DNA from 3 places in the Bacillus sp. N6 genome. Region 1 is predicted to be linked to each of the others. Evidence: riboswitches for the same ligand, from Rfam matches in the RefSeq annotation. Region 1 holds a riboswitch; each other region holds the start of a gene.
The links. Region 1 has a riboswitch for S-adenosylmethionine ahead of metK (methionine adenosyltransferase). Riboswitches for the same ligand answer to the same signal wherever they lie in the genome.
Positions count from the first base shown of each region.

Region 1 (6,702 bases):
GTATCGGAAATCGTAACAATCTTGCAACGCACTTCTTTTGGAGCTTGTTTTTTATGTTCAGTTACACTCATTTTTTATCTTTCCTTTCTTAAAGACTTTTCTTCATTTTATCATACATATCTTTACACAATTATGTATGAAGCCAATAATGCGCCATGATACAATATAAGTATACTAACCCACAAAAAGGAAAGTGCCCTTTCTTATACTCCTAGAATACACATCTTTAGCTACTCTTTATATTTTCTACATAATAGAATTCAATTTTAAAACTTGTACTAAAAAATAAATTGGAGGTCTACATAGTATGGAACTTTATAAAAAATTAACAACAACATTCATCCTCTTATTCATCGCTTCAATCACTGTCGGCTTTTCCTTAAAAGGTGCAATTCCATACGCTACATTAGTAAGCATTATATTCGCGACACTATTTTTACTAAGTAGTGCCTTTTGCGCAGGTAAAGTACGTCAAATGAAAGGTTGATTGCATATGTTCCAGAAGAAACCCACCCTTTGTAAATCATGTAAAAAGGAAATACAAACGTATGAAAAGGCATGGATTCATATGCCATTTCCAGCAAGTGGCATGACTAATATGAAAAAGTATATTGAGCTAGAAGGCGAAGTATATTGCAAATCATGCATTCAAATTGTAAGTAAAACGAAATAAAAAAAGCTTTGCGCTCACCGCGCAAAGCTTTTTTTCATATATTATAGACCAGCTTGCTCTTTTAAAGCTGCAGCTTTGTCTGTACGTTCCCATGAAAGATCTACATCAGTACGTCCGAAGTGGCCGTAAGCTGCTGTTTGTTTGTAAATTGGGCGACGTAAGTCTAGCATTTTAATAATACCAGCTGGGCGAAGATCGAAGTTGTTACGAACTAGTTCTACTAGTACGTCTTCAGATACTTTACCTGTGCCGAATGTATCAACTGAAATTGATACCGGTTGTGCTACACCGATTGCGTATGCAAGTTGTACTTCTGCTTTGTCAGCAAGACCAGCTGCTACGATGTTTTTCGCAACATAACGAGCTGCATATGCTGCAGAACGGTCAACTTTTGTTGCATCTTTACCAGAGAATGCACCGCCACCGTGGCGAGCGTATCCACCGTAAGTATCAACGATGATTTTACGTCCTGTTAAACCAGCATCACCTTGTGGTCCACCAATTACGAAGCGGCCAGTTGGATTAATGAAGAATTTCGTTTCTCCATCCATTAATTCTGCTGGTACTACAGCTTTAATTACGTGCTCTTTTAAGTCGCGATCGATTTCTTCCCATGTAACATCTGGGTGATGTTGTGTAGAAATTACGATAGTATCAACACGTACTGGTTTACCATTTTCATCATACTCAACTGTAACTTGCGTTTTTCCATCTGGACGTAAGTATGATAATGTATCATCTTTACGTACTTCAGTTAAACGGCGAGCTAATTTGTGAGCAAGCGAGATTGGAAGTGGCATTAACTCTTGTGTTTCATTACATGCGAAACCAAACATTAAACCTTGGTCTCCTGCACCAATTGCCTCAATCTCAGCGTCAGTCATTTGACCTTCGCGTGCTTCTAGCGCTTGGTCAACACCCATAGCGATGTCAGCAGACTGCTCATCGATAGATGTTAAAACAGCACAAGTTTCTGCATCGAATCCGTATTTTGCGCGTGTGTAACCAATGCCTTGAATTGTTTCACGAACGATTTTTGGAATATCTACGTAAGTAGAAGTCGTAATTTCCCCCGCTACCAATACTAAACCAGTTGTTACAGTTGTTTCACAAGCTACACGTGCATTTGCGTCTTTTGATAAGATCGCATCTAAAATTGAATCAGAAATTTGGTCACAAATTTTATCTGGATGTCCTTCAGTTACAGACTCAGATGTGAACAGATGACGTTTTTTTGTCATGTGGTAAACCTCCCTACAGTAATTGTATATATTGTACGGAACTCATCCTTAATTTGCCACAAACTGCGACATACATTTATTCTCCCACACAAGCATACAGAAAAACCTTTCCTACTTTACATAGAGGAAAGGTTTAATTTGCTACTTGCATACTGCTTTTTGCCCTTCGCTCTTATCGTTCGAGACCTGTAGCCTCGCACAGGTTTTAGCACCTATTCACCTGCATTTATCAATACAAGTGAGGTTGCTGGGCTTCATCGGGCCTGTCCCTCCGCCAGCTCGGGATAAGAGAGTATCCGTCCCAACCTATACTAAAGAAATGATATTCATTTGTCAATTAATATTCACATTTTCCTGAAAGTTTTTCTCAATACGCCTGAAATGAAATATTAATAGGGAAATAATGCATTCACACAAACAAAAAGAAATAAATAGTATACATTATTTATATAATTGTGTTATACTCTTGTTGGGGATTACGAGAAATATTTCATTAAATGAAAAGGATGGTATATAAATATGAGTACTGTGAATGTCCAAATTGGTTTACACGAATTATTGAACGGAAGCAATGCACAGATTCAACTAAGTGTTCCGCAATTAGTGGAAAAAGTATTAATGCGAAATGAAGGGAAATTAACTTCGACTGGTGCCGTTTCTGCTTCAACTGGAAAATATACAGGACGTTCTCCTAAAGATAAATTTATTGTGAAAGAAGCATCGGTTGCTGACAAAATTGCTTGGGGAGCTGTGAACCAACCGATTTCTGAAGAACATTTTAATAAATTATATACTAAAGTTTTAGAATACTTAAAAGAAAAAGAAGAGTTATTCGTCTTCAAAGGATTTGCAGGCGCTGACCGCAATTACCGCCTACCAATTCAAGTTATTAACGAATATGCATGGCACAATTTATTTGTACATCAATTATTCATTCGTCCAACTGAAGAAGAATTAACAACTCATGAATCAGAGTTCACAATTGTTTCTGCACCGAATTTCAAAGCTGATCCAGCTGTTGACGGTACAAACTCTGAAGCATTCATTATGGTTTCATTCGAAAAACGTATCGTACTAATTGGTGGTACAGAATACGCTGGAGAAATGAAAAAATCAATCTTCTCTATTATGAACTTCTTATTACCTGAACAAGATATCCTTTCTATGCATTGCTCTGCAAACGTAGGTGAAGAAGGCGACGTAGCACTATTCTTCGGTTTATCTGGAACAGGTAAAACAACATTATCTGCTGATCCAAACCGTAAATTAATCGGTGATGATGAGCACGGTTGGTCTGATAACGGTGTATTCAATATTGAAGGCGGTTGCTATGCAAAATGTGTAAACCTTTCTCACGAGAAAGAACCACAAATTTTCGATGCAATCAAATTTGGATCTGTTTTAGAAAACGTTATCATTAATGACCAAACGCGTATCGCCGACTACAACGATACTACTTTAACAGAAAATACTCGTGCTGCATACCCTATGCATGCGATCGACAATATCGTACTGCCAAGTGTTGCTGGACACCCAAATACAATTATTTTCTTAACTGCTGATGCATCTGGCGTATTGCCTCCAATCAGTAAGTTATCAAAAGAGCAAGCTATGTATCATTTCTTAAGTGGTTACACTAGTAAACTAGCAGGAACAGAGCGCGGCGTTACATCTCCGCAAGCTACATTCTCAACTTGCTTCGGTTCACCATTCTTACCACTTGATGCATCTCGCTACGCTGAAATGCTTGGTGAAAAAATCGAGAAACACGATGCGAAAGTATTCCTAGTAAACACTGGCTGGACTGGCGGCGAGTACGGAGTTGGTAAACGTATGAACTTAGGTTATACTCGTGCAATGATTCAAGCAGCATTAAGCGGCGAACTTGCAAAAACTGAAACAGCTAAACATGACATCTTCGGTCTTGAAGTTCCACTTCACGTACCAGGTGTACCTGACGAAGTGTTAATGCCTGAACAAACTTGGGCTGATAAAGCTGCTTACAAAGCAAAAGCAATCGAGCTTGCAAATGAATTCAAAGCTAACTTCAAAAAGTTCGAAAGCGTTTCTGAAGATATTATTAACTTAGGCGGTCCAATCGCTTAAATTAAAACTTTCTGTTGGAATAACCCTTTACTCATATGAATAAGTGTCGTGTAACCGTAAAGTTTCGCGTACTCACCGACAAAACCCAATGCGGCTTAACGGTTACACACACTTACATAAAAAAGAAGCTTACGTGAAAACGTAAGCTTCTTTCTATATCTTATATAAAGTGAAATGCTAATCTCTTCATCTGTGACCTAGATTATAAAATTACAGCTTCGAATATATACATTATATCCCTACTCGCTACATCTCTCGGGTTTCACATCGTATGGGGTTAAAAAAGGCCCTGACCGCTTCTATTCGTGGCTGGATCATCTATTCCATCTAAAAAGAAGTCTTTTATCTTTTTATCTCTTTTATCTTTTTATCTCTTTTATCTTTTTATCTCTTTTATCTTTTTATCTCTTTTAGCTCTTTGTTAGTTCTTTCTCATCTTTCATGCTATAGTATCCTAAATTCACAACGATTAAGAAATAACCACCCATAATCCCTACTGCAAATGCCCACATAACCATGTGGTGCTCAATTTCGTACATAATAATAGCACCCAAAATGGCAGCTGCAAAACGGTTAAACATACCGAGTGTCGGTGCTTTCGTCTTCTTTACAATACTATCTCCAAGCTTCTCAATTCTTCTCCCTAAAAGCCAAACGCAATACATACTTACAATAAGCCCAATTCCAGCGCCTAAAAAGTGTGCTGAAAACGGTGTTAACATCCAACCTAGTAACAAAATACCTAGTATATAATACGATTGGATTTTAAATGATCTTAGTGACATACTAATCATGCTGTACCTCTCTTCATTCGTTCTTATCTATCCGACAAAAAATTTCTTTCAAATTCATATTCTTTACATCCATTTCACTCAAATTAAAAACAACATAAACAGTATGTTTATGTTGTTTAAATGTTTTTAGAAAATAATATTATACAAGATTTCAAACATTATATTCTCATATTTTGTGACGGTTTTTCAAACTTTTTTCGTCCATTTATGAAAAAAATGATATCAATCTATGAACATACGGATATGATGTAATAAGCACACAAATAAAGGGGGCGTCTAATGATTTATTTTTTAATGGCTCTCATTCACCTCATTATCCCTGCACTTATCGGACTTTCATTGTATTGGTACACGAAAAACCATAGCATTTTTTACGCTGTCCTCGGTGTTCTTCTTCCAGGTATTATTCTTATTACACTCTTCCGTATTCCATTTTTAAACTTAATCCCACTTATTACTGCTATCTTATTTCTCATCTTCTTACCAAAAATAAAAAAATAGGAAAGCAGATCATAGGTGATCTGTTTTCCTATTTTGATATAGGTTCCCCTGCAATAGAATGAACTTTTACTTTCTCCGATTTCACAAACCATAGACCGACAAAAATGATAATTCCACCGATGATCTGTTGAAACGATACATATTCATTTGCCCAGACAGCTGCAAATAAAACAGCTACAAGCGGCGTTATATACATATATACCATCGTATGTGACGCCCCAATTTTTTGAACACCAACATACCACATTACTAGACCAAATACTGTTACAAAGAAAATAGAATATAGTAAAGCGAATAGTGTCATTCCGTGAGTAATGTGAAATGGCATGACAAACACATGCGGACCACTTAACAATAATAGCGGAATCGCACCCACTAATGCAGACCATGCTGTAACACGTAATGCTGAATATTTTTTAATTAATGGTCCTGCTAAAACAGGATAAAGCCCCCAGCATATTGATGTAATAAGTCCAATTCCATTGCCATAAAAAGAACTAGTAAGTGAATGTCCTGCTACTAAAACTAATGCTGCACCAACAAAAGCAATCATAGAACCGATTAACTTTCGAGAAGAAAAATTTTCTTGTTTCAGAAAAATCGCAAATACAGTTGTAAAAATAGGTGAAATAGAAATGAGTAAAGAGGCATTTGTAGCGGATGTATATTTGACAGTTTCCATAAATAACGTTTGATACAGTACAATACCTACAACGCTAACGATGATTAGTCTAGGTATATCCTTTCGCTCCATATAAACCGACTTTTCAATAAAAAAGGTAAGAAGTAACAGGAGCGGTGCCGCCGCCATCATACGAAGTGCAGTAAATTCAATTGCTGTAAATTCTAAAAATCCATACTTTGCAATCGTATAGTTAATCCCCCAAATAATAACAACACTTAAAATTAATAACTCAATTCCCCATCTTCTCATGCGTATCCCCTCCGCAAATAAGATTATACAGAAAATTCAATCACATGTACATTTCATTATGTGAAAAAACCTTTTTACTATTGGGACGTTTTGGTAAATGAAATTATATCGGCGATTCCACAAATATATCAGCGCAACTCCATTTATATCAGCGATTTTTTCAATATATCGACAATAATAGCGACTTATAAAATAAAAAAATGTGAGTCCAAAATACATTTTGGACTCACATTTCCTTTACTATACTCGAACGTGTAATTTCATATTTGGATTATAAAACTGGCTTGGGCTCTTCAACTGAAAAGTTCCTCCACCTTCATGCCAATCAACCGTTAACTTATCGTCCATAAATACAAGCTTTGTACGATCAGCGATAAAATTCATTGTGCTTGATTCAATATCCACATCGCGCTCATCTTTCTCTGCTACAGCTACTAAATCGATGATTCCGCT
Region 1 covers NZ_CM127843.1:4,639,877-4,646,578, forward strand. Annotated here, with positions in the region: gene ACUXVC_RS23935 (MogA/MoaB family molybdenum cofactor biosynthesis protein) at 1-71, opposite strand, end outside; gene ACUXVC_RS23940 (hypothetical protein) at 308-487, shown strand; gene ACUXVC_RS23945 (hypothetical protein) at 494-673, shown strand; gene metK (methionine adenosyltransferase) at 715-1,914, opposite strand; SAM riboswitch class I at 2,084-2,205, opposite strand; gene pckA (phosphoenolpyruvate carboxykinase (ATP)) at 2,434-4,020, shown strand; gene ACUXVC_RS23960 (ATP synthase subunit I) at 4,431-4,814, opposite strand; gene ACUXVC_RS23965 (hypothetical protein) at 5,094-5,315, shown strand; gene ACUXVC_RS23970 (DMT family transporter) at 5,344-6,249, opposite strand; gene ACUXVC_RS23975 (iron-sulfur cluster biosynthesis family protein) at 6,490-6,702, opposite strand, start outside.

Region 2 (6,702 bases), 660 kb from region 1:
TTAGAACAAAGGGGATGAGAAAATGGAACATAAAACTTTATCAATAGGTTTCATTGGTATTGGCGTAATGGGAAAAAGTATGGTTTATCACTTAATGCAAGATGGTCATAAAGTATATGTATATAATAGAACGAAAGCAAAAACAGATTCTTTAGTGCAAGATGGTGCACAATGGTGTGATACGCCAAAAGAGTTAGTGAAGCAAGTTGATATTGTAATGACAATGGTTGGATATCCACATGATGTAGAAGAAGTGTATTTTGGTATAGAAGGAATTATAGAACATGCAAAAGAAGGTACGATAGCAATTGACTTTACGACATCTACACCTACTTTAGCAAAACGTATTAATGAAGTTGCAAAAAGCAAAAATATATATACGTTAGATGCACCTGTCTCAGGAGGAGATGTTGGTGCGAAAGAAGCAAAACTCGCAATTATGGTAGGTGGAGAGAAAGAAATATATGATAGATGCTTACCTTTACTTGAAAAGTTAGGAACAAACATTCAATTACAAGGATCAGCTGGGAGTGGACAACATACAAAAATGTGCAATCAAATTGCGATTGCTTCTAATATGATTGGAGTATGTGAGGCTGTTGCTTACGCGAAGAAGGCTGGATTGAATCCAGATAAAGTGTTAGAGAGTATTTCAACAGGGGCAGCAGGTAGTTGGTCATTAAGTAATTTAGCTCCTCGAATGTTAAAAGGAGACTTTGAGCCAGGATTTTATGTAAAGCATTTTATGAAAGATATGAAAATTGCTTTAGAGGAAGCAGAAAAATTACAATTACCAGTCCCAGGCTTAAGTTTGGCGAAAGAATTGTATGAAGAGTTAATTAAGGATGGCGAAGAAAATAGTGGAACACAAGTATTATATAAAAAATATATAAGGGGGTAAACGAGGTGGACCTTCAAAAGTTTGATGAGATGATTGATACTGTACAGCGAGCTACTTGTATGCAAATTAATGAAAAACAAAAAGAAGCTTTTAAACAAAAATATGATTTTGAACCAGACTTTGAATATGGAAGAGATGAGAAGGGGCATTATGTAATTCGAACCTCTAAAAAGATGTTAGAAGAAATGGAGTTTTATTTGGCATTGAAATATGATTGTGATGGAGTGGATCTTTATATGCAAGCTGAGATTGACGGTATATTTCATGTATCTGTTAGCTATGGTGAAGATGCCCTACATCTACAAGAATTGTTTCAATTTCTAGAAGAAAATAAATAAAAGTCCTCATTTGAGGACTTTTATTTATTTAGTCATTATAAGTTAGAAGCGCGGCGACATCGTTCAACCGGGAATGGGATAATTTGTGCGATGTGATTAGGACCAAATTGTTTTGTACGAGCATGGCGTATTATATAAAAAGCACACAGAATTGAAACAGGAATAGCGCCGAATAAACCAAATAATAAAGCGCTTACACAAGATGCGACAAATCCTAAAACACCAATTTCTAACTCTTCCATAATAGCTCCTAAAATAACAGGAAATGCTCCACATGTAACTCCAAGTATAAGTGCGATAAGTAAGCTCATGATTATCCCCCTCTGTTTGCGATATTATTTTCCTTCTTAGTTAATTGTAGTATATCACATGTAAAACAGAATTTTCAGAAAAATTTCAATAAATGTTCAAAAAATACACTTGAAAAATCAAGGCGTTAAATTTGTGATGAAATGGTACTTTTGAGTAAATAAAAAATCAGGCTTATTTCAAAAGTGAAATAAGCCTGTTCCATAGGAGGATGTATATATGTAGAGTGAATAAAAGTTTGGAAAAGGGGATCCAAGTCCTTTTATTCAACTAACTACCTTAATAGATTGGAACCCAGCCTTCAGTTGTCACAAAAATACGAATAGCTACAACTTGACGATCATCTTGCAAGGTAAAATAATGTCTTGCATTTTCTGGAACAGATATTAGATCGCCTGGCTCAAGTTCAACATCAAAGAATTTCCCATCTTTGCCTTCAATAGCGAAAATGCCATGACCACTGACGATAAAGCGGACTTCGTCGTCTGTATGATGATGTTCTTTTTGGAAATTAATTAATAATTCGTCAAGGTTAGGTGTGCTATTTGAAAGTGAAATTACATCATGTGCTTTATAACCTCGACGTGCTGAAACATCAGCGATTTCTTTTGAGAAAACAGCTAATATTTCAGCTTTGTTTTCATCTGTTAAAGAATAATTTTCATTTAAATGAGTAGGAAGTTTAGAAATATTCCATTTCTCATATAAAACGCCTTCCTCTTGTAGAAATTTAGATACTTCCACTTCATTTTCAATACGAGTATTTACTTCATGAATACGAATTTGCGCCATTAGAAACGCCTCCTTGAATTGATAATAGTTTTATATGAAATTGGAATAAAAACTCATAAGCTTCTAATCTCTTCTTTGCATCAAAGCTATCTCGGCCCCATACGGTAATACCGTGGTTACGAATTAATACCGCTCCCGAATCACCTTGTATATGCTTTCGGAAGTTTTCTCCAAGCGTTGGGATATGGGCATGGTTTTCGATAATAGGAATGTGAATTGTTGCACCTTCTTCCCAAATATCGAGAGCTTTAATAATTTCTTGATTTTGAAGGGTAACTGCATCACTATATAAATTTGTGATGACATTATTATCAGTTGTATGAACATGAAGTACGCACCCGGCATTCGTATTGTTATAAATATGTGTATGCAATATTGTTTCTGCTGAAGGGCGTAATTCAGTCTCTAAAACGGGAACTCCTACATGATCTACTAATAGAAAATCATCTGGAGTGGTTTTTGTTTTATCTTTACCGCTTGCTGTAATGAGAAAAGTAAGTGGCTCATGACTAACTTTTATAGAAATATTACCACTTGTTGCTGGGAACCAATTTCGAGTTGTTAATTCTTTTTTTATCTCGCTTAAGTCATACCATTGACGAAAAAGTTGTTTCATGATTTCACCTCCAACAAATGTTTTAATTCATTTTGAATATCATGGAATGTTTCAAACGGTGTATAAGCAATATAATTCTCTTCACACTTTGTAATAAGGAAGTCACGAGCAAATACTTTATCTGCTTGTTTCGCAGCTTGTAAATCAGTAATTGAATCTCCAATCACAATATGGAAGTCATTCGTATCACTTAATTTTCGGATGAGTGATGATTTACATAATCCGCAATGATTTTGACAATGATGATCACAAGGATGAGGCCAATTCACCGTAATGTATTCATTTGAAAAATCTGTTTCATTACAGTAAATTTGCTCTTTTGGAATGAGTCCTTGTAAGAGTGGATAGACGAAGAAATCCATTCCACCTGATATAACGTAAAAAGAAATGTTATTTTCATTTACAAATTGTATAAATTCATGAAAACCATTACGAATTTCAGCAGTTTCTATTAAAAATTGAATAATTTCATCGTGCAGATGAGTAGGTATTAATCGAAATAATTGAGAAACACCTTCTTGAATAGATAGCTCTTGTGATAAAATTCTATTCTTTACTTCTTCAGCTTCTGGTGGTGCGAATTTTTCCATAATGGACATAATGTTATCATTATTTGTAATCGTGCCATCGAAATCACAAAATACTTGAATACTCATAATTTCACCTCATGAGAGGGATTTCCCCATATTTGTAGTGCACTATGCAAATTTATGTCATCTACTTCATGGAGTGGTTTATTTTGCAAAGTAGCATCAATTGCAGTACGGAAAGCTTTACCACCGCCTTGCGCTCCATTTGGATGTCCATGTATCCCGCCGCCAGCATTAATAACAACATCTTTACCGAAATCTCGTACAATAAAGGGAACGAAACCAGGGTGAATACCAGCAGATGGAACAGAAAAGCTCTTCTTGAAAAATGCATCGTCTTCAGTTAAATATTTTGAGATAGCAAGAGCTTCCTCTTTTTCTAGCGCAACACTTCCGTATGGAGATGGGAATAATGAAAAGTCAGCCCCAGCATAGCGTAGTAGCTTTCCGAGTAATAATGGAGATGAAATTCCATATAACTTAGATGCTGAATAAGCACCACTTACAGCAGGGTGTGCCATAATAGGAACTGGGATTTCATCATCTTCTGCAAGTGATTGTAGTACATCTAGTCCGTAAGCAAATACGTTAAATAATAGAATATCAGCTCCAGCTTGCACTGCACGTTTCGCATTTTCTTTTAAATCAAAAGTTCGTCCTGTTAAATTTACGGCATATAACGTTTTATGTCCGTATGTTTCATATACGGATTGTAAAACTTCTTTTCCAGATACAATGCGTTTCGTAAGTGGTGTTAATGCATTTTCAAATAATATTTCATCATCTTTTACTATATCTACACCACCACTTGCTTGATCACGTAATTGCGTTTTTAAATACCCAATATTTCGTCCAATCATTCCTTTAAAAATACTCATTAAAAGGGGACGATCATGCACTTGTAAAAGGTTTCGAATACCATCTATCCCGAATTTTGGACCAGGAAAATGTTTTTTTAACTCGTCTGAAAAAGTTAAGTCAATTAATTTTACTTCGCCATCAAGGGATAGCTTTCCAAATGTAGTCGTTAAAATTGCTGGTAAATCTGGACTGAAGTTTAATAACGGATATTCGATTTTAATAATTCCGCGTTTTACTTTTTTACGTAAATACGAATTCGTATGTTCATGTTCAGCTAATTCCTCAACATGAATGACATTGCCTTTATGCTGTTTTAATTGTTCTTGTAATAAGTGTGGCAAATGAGTCCAAGAGCCAATTGTTAAACCAAGTGCAATTTGCTCAGCTTTTTTTTCTAAGTTATGTGAACCGTCATGGATCAAATACGTCGCTATTATTCCGCTCATTGTTATAACCTCCTAGTTAAATAAAAAAACCTCTCAGCTAAGGAGAGGTTTTTTTTACAACCAGCTCCTTATCTGTCAGCATAATGCTGCGAGAATTAGCACCGTGTCTACGATTGTAGATCGGTTGCCGGGTTTCGTCGGGCTCGTCCCTCCACCTGCTCTTGATAAGAAGTATTTAGAAATGTTTAAATTTTTAAGATAACTGAATTTTGTCAGATATTTTTCATGTTGTCAATTACTTTTTGAAAAAATTTAATTTATCAATTCGATTAATGGCTTCTCGTAATCTATCTTCTGTATGCAAGAGACCAACACGGACATACCCTTCGCCATGTTCACCAAATCCAACACCAGGAGCAACTGCAACATGTGCTTTTTCTAGTAAAATATCAGCAAATTGCTCAGAGGTATATCCTTTTGGAACAGGAAGCCATGCAAAGAATGATCCGGTTGGAATGTCTACATTCCAACCAATTGAGTGACAAGCTGAAATAAGAGCGTTTCTCCGAGATTCGTAACTATTTACAAGATCTACTACACAAGACTGTGAACTTAATAGTGCTTCGCGAGCAGCATCTTGAATTGCACCAAAAATACTAACATACATATGATCTTGCAATAGGTTAATGGTTTCGATGACACTTTCATTTCCAACTGCAAAAGCAATACGCCAGCCAGCCATATTGAAAGTTTTTGATAACGTGTAAATTTCAATTCCTATATCTTTCGCACCATCTGCTTGCAAGAAACTAACAGGTTTTTGACCATCAAATCCGATAGCACCGTAAGCGAAATCGTGAACAACTAATATATTATGTTTATTAGCAAAATGAATGGTTGTATCAAAAAAATCTTTTGATGCAGTAGCACCTGTAGGGTTATTTGGATAGTTTAAAAACATTAACTTTGCCCGTTCAGCGATAGAGTCGTCAATTTTTTTATAATCCGGTAAAAAATGATTTTCTGCAATAAGCGGCATGGTTTCAAAGTGTGCCTTTGCTAAGGCAACCCCAGATAAATAATCTGGATAGCCTGGATCCGGAACGAGAATTGTATCACCAGGATTTGTAAAACAAATTGGTAATTCTACTAGTCCAGCCTTCCCACCAAACAAAATAGCAACTTCAGTTTTTGGGTTTAATTCGACGCCGTATTCACGTTTATAGAATGTAGTCACGGCTTCCTTTAAGCTTTCATGTCCGCGAAATGGCGGATATTTATGATGAATGGTCTTTTCGGCAGCATCTTGTAAAGCTTTTACGATATGCTGCGGTGTTGGTTGATCTGGATTACCTTGACCTAGATTAATAACATCGTGACCAGCTGCAACGACTTTGTTAACTTTTGCAACAAGTGAAGCGAAAAATTGTGTTGGCAATGATGTTACTATCTCAGAAGGTTGAAATAATTTCATACTTTCCACCTCTTTTGAAAGTTGTTACAATTCTAGTGACAAATGATATAATCTTTCCAGTATTTTGTAAAGAAAAAAATAAGAATGGGGCTGAAAAAATGAAAGTCGCATGTATTCAAATGGATATTGTTTTTGGAGATGTAGAAAAAAATATTGAGAATGCTAAAAATAAAATAAGCGAAGCTATGAAGGAAAGGCCAGATGTTATCGTCTTACCAGAACTATGGACAACAGGATATGATTTAACGAGACTTTCTGAAATTGCAGATAGGGATGGAGTGGAAACGAAAGAAAAGTTAATAGAATGGGCGAAGCAATATGATGTACATATTGTTGGTGGTTCTATAGCAAAGCAAACAGAGCAAGGCGTTACAAATACGATGTATGTTGTAAATAATGAAGGACAGCTAGTCAACGAATATAGTAAAGTACATT
Region 2 covers NZ_CM127843.1:3,976,527-3,983,228, reverse strand. Annotated here, with positions in the region: gene ACUXVC_RS20360 (serine hydrolase) at 1-18, shown strand, start outside; gene ACUXVC_RS20355 (NAD(P)-dependent oxidoreductase) at 23-901, shown strand; gene ACUXVC_RS20350 (DUF3909 family protein) at 907-1,239, shown strand; gene ACUXVC_RS20345 (hypothetical protein) at 1,275-1,550, opposite strand; gene ACUXVC_RS20340 (1,2-dihydroxy-3-keto-5-methylthiopentene dioxygenase) at 1,828-2,340, opposite strand; gene ACUXVC_RS20335 (methylthioribulose 1-phosphate dehydratase) at 2,318-2,956, opposite strand; gene mtnX (2-hydroxy-3-keto-5-methylthiopentenyl-1-phosphate phosphatase) at 2,953-3,612, opposite strand; gene mtnW (2,3-diketo-5-methylthiopentyl-1-phosphate enolase) at 3,609-4,853, opposite strand; SAM riboswitch class I at 4,919-5,024, opposite strand; gene ACUXVC_RS20320 (pyridoxal phosphate-dependent aminotransferase) at 5,089-6,267, opposite strand; gene ACUXVC_RS20315 (carbon-nitrogen family hydrolase) at 6,282-6,702, shown strand, end outside.
Region 2: linked by a shared signal. The riboswitch ahead of mtnW (2,3-diketo-5-methylthiopentyl-1-phosphate enolase) and the one ahead of metK (methionine adenosyltransferase) in region 1 are both predicted to bind S-adenosylmethionine.

Region 3 (6,702 bases), 1.5 Mb from region 1:
TCTCTCCTTCCCTCGCTTTCACAAACGCCCAAATAAATCCGAAGAATAATATTAAATCAACATATGGAACATAAAAAGAAAAGACGAGAAACGCATATAAATACACGATAAATAAACAGGTCGTTACTAAGAAAACTTTAAACGCAAATTCACTTTTCATAATATAACCGCCCCCTATCTGTACTGTATTATATTCAGCAAAATACAATAGTTGCAGTTAAACTCCAAGTATAAATAAGCTACCGTCTATAATACGGTAGCCATTACGGAACATTGTATTTCCGTTTATATATATTACTTAAAATCGAAGAAGGAATTTGCTCGTAACGAATTTTCTCTCCTGTTTCATCTATAATATACGAATTGTTTCCTATATAATATATTCCATCTTTTCGTTTTGAGTACACCGGATATCTTTCATTTGGCAATACAGTTTTTACCTTTGTTAACTGTCCATTTGGTTCTTGCCAATATATATCCGCGCGGTCTACTAACGTAAGTATTCCAATTTGTTCTTTTTCTATTTTTCGACCATTCCAGCTCACAACGCGATAACCAAGCTTATTCGCTTCATATTCGGGGCTCGTATGAAAACGAGAAATGATTACTTTTGTTTGTAATTGTACCCGGTCATATAACCATTGTATATCCCTGTCATGCATGCGAATACAGCCATTTGATTCCCTACTTCCAATCGTCCATTCCCGGTTTGTCCCATGAATCGCATATTCATTCTTATCTAGCCCAAGCCATCTCGTACCAAGAGGGTTATTCGGTGCACCCCCAGCTATTTTTTTTCGATGGTATTCTTTATTTTTAAATTTCGTTATAATACAAAAATTACCTTCAGGCGTAGGTGTACGATCTCTTCCAGTCGTTACTGGAAATGTTTTTGTGTAATTTCCATTCTCAAAAAAAGACAACTGGTTTGTCGTAAGATTAACTAGTATTAAATGATCTGTATCAGCAAAAGCACTAACCGGTAGGAAGAAAAATAATAGTAAGACGAAACATACCCTTTTCACCTATATCCCCCCTAGCGCTCACCATAATAATTGTAATTAGCTTTACTTTGCTCTTATAAATGAAAACTATCCATTTACAATAACGCCCCCATTTACATGTATCATTTGTCCGGTAACATAAGAAGAATCACCAGACGCTAAATATACGTATGCCGGCGCTAACTCATATGGTTGACCAGGCCGTTGCATCGGGACATTGCTTCCAAACTGAGAGACTTTCTTCTCATCAAAGCTCGATGGAATAAGCGGTGTCCAAATCGGTCCCGGTGCAACACCATTTACACGAATCCCTTTTTGCACTAATGATTGAGAAAGTGATCTTGTAAACGCTACAATTGCTCCTTTCGTTGCGGAATAATCAATTAAAGTTTCATTTCCTTCGTATGCAACGATAGACGCGGTATTTATAATGACATCCCCTTGCTTTAAATGAGAAAGTGCGGCTTTCGCAACGTGAAAATAAGAAAAAATATTAATACGAAAAGTCTTTTCTAGCTGTTCTGCTGTAATATACTCTAGTCCTTGCTGCGGATATTGCTGCGCGACATTATTTACTAAAACCTGTAAACTACCTAGCTGCTGGACGGTCTCTTGAACAACATCTTTACAATGCTGTTCATCACTTAAATCACCCGGCAACAATACACACTTTACACCTTCTTTCTCAACATATTGCTTCGTCTCATTAGCATCTTCTTCCTCATCTAAATAAGCAATCGCAATATTTGCTCCCTCTTTCGCAAAAGCGATGGAAACAGCTCGTCCAATCCCACTATCTCCCCCTGTAATTAATACATTCTTTCCTTTTAACTTTTCGCTACCTTTATAATTTGAATCTTCAAACTGCGGAAGTGGATTCATTAATGATTCAATACCAGGCTGTTTATTTTGATGTTGCGCTGGCATTGTTACAAAGTTTTTTTGCTGTGGCATAGCTTCTTTCAACTCCTTTTCCTTATAATGTGCATAATAAAAACTGAAATTCACACATCAAGTTACGATTAATATTCGAATTTAAGACACAAAATATGAATTGTTGTAAACTTTTTATACAAAACTATTGCAAAATAGTTAAAAAACGAATATTATATATAACTGTTGTGAAAATTATTCGTAAACAGAAAGGATGTTTATATGTTTAACCTTTCAAAACATAAAACTTCTATTAAAACTGAAATTATGGCAGGTATTATTACCTTCTTAACAATGGCATATATCATTGTCGTAAACCCTGTTATCCTTGGGGATGCAGGTGTTCCATTTGAACAAGCATTTACAGCAACAATTATCGCTGCTGTTGTCGGAACATTATTTATGGCAATCTTTACAAACTTACCAATCGCAATCGCGCCAGGTATGGGATTAAATGCTTACTTCTCTTACTCTGTTGTAAAAGCTCATGAAAGCATGACTTTCGCAATTGCATTCTCTGCTGTATTCGTAGCAGGTATGATTTTAATTTTGTTATCATTCACATCTTTCCGTACAAAATTAATGGAAGCAATTCCTGAAAACTTAAAACATGCAATTACTGCTGGTATCGGTCTTTTCATCGCCTTTATCGGTTTACGTTTAACAGGTATCGTTACAAAAAATGATGCAAACTTAGTTGGACTTGGTGATCTTCACTCTGCTCCAGTTCTACTAGCATTGGCTGGGCTTGGAATTACTATTGTTCTTATGTCTTTAAATGTAAATGGCGCACTATTTATTGGTATGCTATTAACTGGTATTATCGCTTTCTTCACAGGACAGTTAACATTCTCAAACGGTGTTACATCAATGCCTGGATTACCAGAAGGAATTATCGTTTCAAATCCAATTACTGCTGTATCTGACGTAATTAACTACGGATTATACGGCGTTGTATTCTCATTCTTCCTTGTTACATTATTTGATACAACAGGTACATTACTTGGGGTAGCTCAACAAGGTGGATTTATGAAAGACGGAAAACTTCCAAAAGCTGGACGAGCTCTTCTATCTGACTCATTCTCAGCAACAATCGGTTCTATGTTCGGAACAACACCATCAACAGCTTACATTGAATCATCTGCTGGTGTTGCAGCTGGTGGTCGTACTGGTTTAACAACTGTTACAGTAGCTGTTCTATTCGCACTAGCAGCATTCTTCGGACCATTAGTAAGTGCTGTTTCTGGTGTATCAGCTATTACTGCACCATCATTAATTATCGTTGGTAGTCTTATGATGGGTTCAGTTCGCCACATCGATTGGGACGCATTTGATGAAGCATTCCCAGCATTTTTAGTAATCTTAAGCATGCCACTTACATCAAGTATCGCAACAGGTATCGCACTTGGATTTATTTCATACCCACTTATGAAAGTGGCAAAAGGTAAATTCCGTGCTGTTCACCCACTTGTATATGTATTTGGAATTTTGTTTGCTTATCAATTGATATTCTTACCACATTAAAATCCCTCTTTCTGAGGGATTTTTTTATAAATACTGTTTGACAACACCATTCGTTTGTGGAATAATTCAAAATAGTTAAATATTCGATGTCTTATCAAGAGCAGGTGGAGGGATGAGCCCTACGAAGCCCGGCAACCGACCCATTTATGGGCACGGTGCTAATTCTTACAACACATTGTGTTGAAAGATAAGAGTAATATGATAAGGCGTCTTTTCTATATGAAAAGGCGTTTTTTATTTTCACTCCCTCCTCTCTCTTTTTAGTTTAGGAGGGATTTTTTTATGAAAAAATTATGTTCCATCGTACTTATTTTTCTCTTATTTACATTAGCAGCATGTACAAATGAACAAGATGCTATCTCTTCACAAAAGCAACAAACTGTGAGAAAGGCGACTACAACGGTAGAAAATCAATTACAAACAGAAATTCCAAGCCAAATGAAGAAGCCATTAAAAATCGCATTAATTATGCAAATGTCCATTGGAACTTTTTCCTCTCAATATATTGAGGGTGTCAAAAAACAAGTTGAGCTATTTGGCGGCAGTGTACAAGTCTACAATTCTGATAACGATTTAGCAAAAATGGCTGCAAATTTAGATACTGCTATTAATTCAAAAGTGGATGGTATTTTAATTGATCATGGCCGTTCTGAAGCACTAAAACCTGGAGTAGAAAAAGCGTTACAAGCGAACATTCCCGTAGTTGCGTTCGATAACGATCTACGCTTGCCAGGTGTGACAATTATTGATCAAGATGACTATAGTCTTGCATGGAAATCATTAAAAACGTTAGCGGAAGATTTGAATGGACAAGGAAATATCGCAGTTGTATGGGTCGGCGGATTTGCTCCAATGGAACGTCGCAATGTTATCATTGATGCTTTTTATAAACGGTATCCAAATATAAAAGAAGTTGCAAGATTCGGTACTGCTAGTAATAACACACCGCTCGATACACAAACACAAGTAGAAGCTTTACTAAAGAAATATCCGAAAAAAGGCGATTTACAAGCTATTTTCGCTTCGTGGGATGAGTTTGCTAAAGGGGCTGTTAAAGCACTTGAACAAGCTGGTCGTACAGATATAAAAGTATATGGCATTGACTTAAGCAATGAAGATTTACAACTCATGCAAAAAGAAAACTCACCTTGGACTGCTACAGCTGCAACTGATCCAGCTGAAGTAGGTAAGGTTCAAGTACGATTTTTATACAAAAAAATTGCTGGTGAACAAACGCCAGATATTTATTCACTAGAACCTTATTTAGTAAAGAAAAATAGTTTACCAAAAGAAAATATAACAATGGATCAGTTATCAAAATATATAAACGGTTGGGGAGACTCAAAAGATGCATATTCCCCTTGGATGAAAAAATTAGAGAAGGAGAAAAAATGATGACGTTCTCTCTTCAAAACATTACACATTCTTATCATGTCGCTACACCTGTTCTAGAAGATGTTTCTATTCATATTCAAAAAGGAAAAGTACACGCTTTACTAGGCATGAACGGTGCGGGAAAAAGTACTTTACTAAAAATAGCAACTGGTGAAATTCAACCAGTTGTTGGCGATATAAAAATTGATACTCAGTCTGTTTCCTTTACTTCACCGCGCGATGCAAAAAAGCATGGCATTTCTTTCGTAACACAAGAAGTAGATCACGGACTTATTCCCGGATTATCTGTATTAGAAAATGTACTAATCGATCATATAGCAATGCAAAATAAAGTACTATTTTCAAAGTCCAAATTAGTCGCACTTGCTAAACAACATTTGCAAACTGTACAGGTAAATTTAAATGTTTCGGAAGATGTTTCAAACTGTTCATTACATGAAAAACAATTACTTCTTATCGCAAGAGCTTTATCTAACAATACAAATTACCTTTTATTAGATGAACCTACTTCTTCTCTTGGACCAAAAGAAGTTGAAACCTTTGGGAAACTATTAAAAGATTTAACATCAAAAGGAATTGGCATCCTTTTAGTTTCTCATCGTTTATCAGAGATTCGAAATTTCGCGGATGATGTAACTGTATTACATAACGGTCAAGTTGCCCTTTCTGAAACCATTACAACGATTACAGATCAACAAATTGTGGAAGCAATGACTGGAAAACAACTTACACTTCCTATTAATACCGCACCAAAAACCGGGAGCGAGGAACTATTTAAAGTACAAGAGCTTCTATTACACGAAGGTCATTCTCCCCTTTCTCTTACAATACGAAAAGGAGAAACTGTTGTGATATACGGATTAATTGGAAGTGGAAAAACAACACTTGCTGAAACGTTATTTGGTGCTCTTCATACTTATCACGCAGAAATAGACGGTCAAAAACTAACGATTAAAACACCACGAGATGCGATTAAAGCGAAAATCGCACTTGTACCAGAAGAAAGAAGAAAACAAGGCGTATTTCTTTCGGAAGATATTATAAGTCACACAAATTTACATCAATCAGGTTGGAAACGAAAACAAACCGAATTAAATGATGCTACTACAGCAATTTCTTCTTTCGGTATTTCACCAAATGACCCAAAGGCACTTATTCATTCACTTAGCGGTGGAAACCAACAAAAAGTCTCAATTGCAAAGTGGAGTGGATTCAAACCTAATCTATTTCTTTTAGACGAGCCAACTAAAGGTGTAGACATCGCTGCGAAACAAGACATTTTTCAATTCATTCGCAACATTACAGAAAACGGAAGTTCCGTAATTTATTTCACAGGAGAACAAGATGAAGCGTTGCATATCGCTGATCGCATTCTTATACTGGCAAACGGAGAATTTGTAAGTGAATACTTACCAAGCGAACTATCTCCTGAACAGCTTTTACATTTATCTGAAGGGAGCTATTCCATTGAATCTCGTTCATAAAACGAAAACTAAGAAACTATATTTACCTACTCATCTTTTTTATCAATTTAGTACAATTGCTATTATTATAGGTGTTACAATTTTTTTCTCTATCGTCAATGATTCTTTTTTAACATATAACAATATTAGTGATATTTTACGTTCTATTTCCATCGTAACGTTACTTGCAATCGGCGTTACCTTTACATTGATTGTAGATGGATTTGATTTATCAGTCGGCTCTACCGCTAGTTTAGCAACAATTGCAGCTGCTTCTTGTCTCGTTTTATATCGACAAGAACTATTAGTTACACTCCTTGTTCCTATTCTTTGCGGATTATTAGTTGGATTATTAAATGCACTACTCGTTATCCAAATTAAAC
Region 3 covers NZ_CM127843.1:763,214-769,915, reverse strand. Annotated here, with positions in the region: gene ACUXVC_RS03950 (hypothetical protein) at 1-160, opposite strand, end outside; gene ACUXVC_RS03945 (L,D-transpeptidase) at 264-1,025, opposite strand; gene ACUXVC_RS03940 (SDR family oxidoreductase) at 1,092-1,958, opposite strand; gene ACUXVC_RS03935 (NCS2 family permease) at 2,160-3,461, shown strand; SAM riboswitch class I at 3,550-3,655, shown strand; gene ACUXVC_RS03930 (sugar ABC transporter substrate-binding protein) at 3,744-4,856, shown strand; gene ACUXVC_RS03925 (sugar ABC transporter ATP-binding protein) at 4,853-6,340, shown strand; gene ACUXVC_RS03920 (ABC transporter permease) at 6,324-6,702, shown strand, end outside.
Region 3: linked by a shared signal. The riboswitch ahead of ACUXVC_RS03930 (sugar ABC transporter substrate-binding protein) and the one ahead of metK (methionine adenosyltransferase) in region 1 are both predicted to bind S-adenosylmethionine.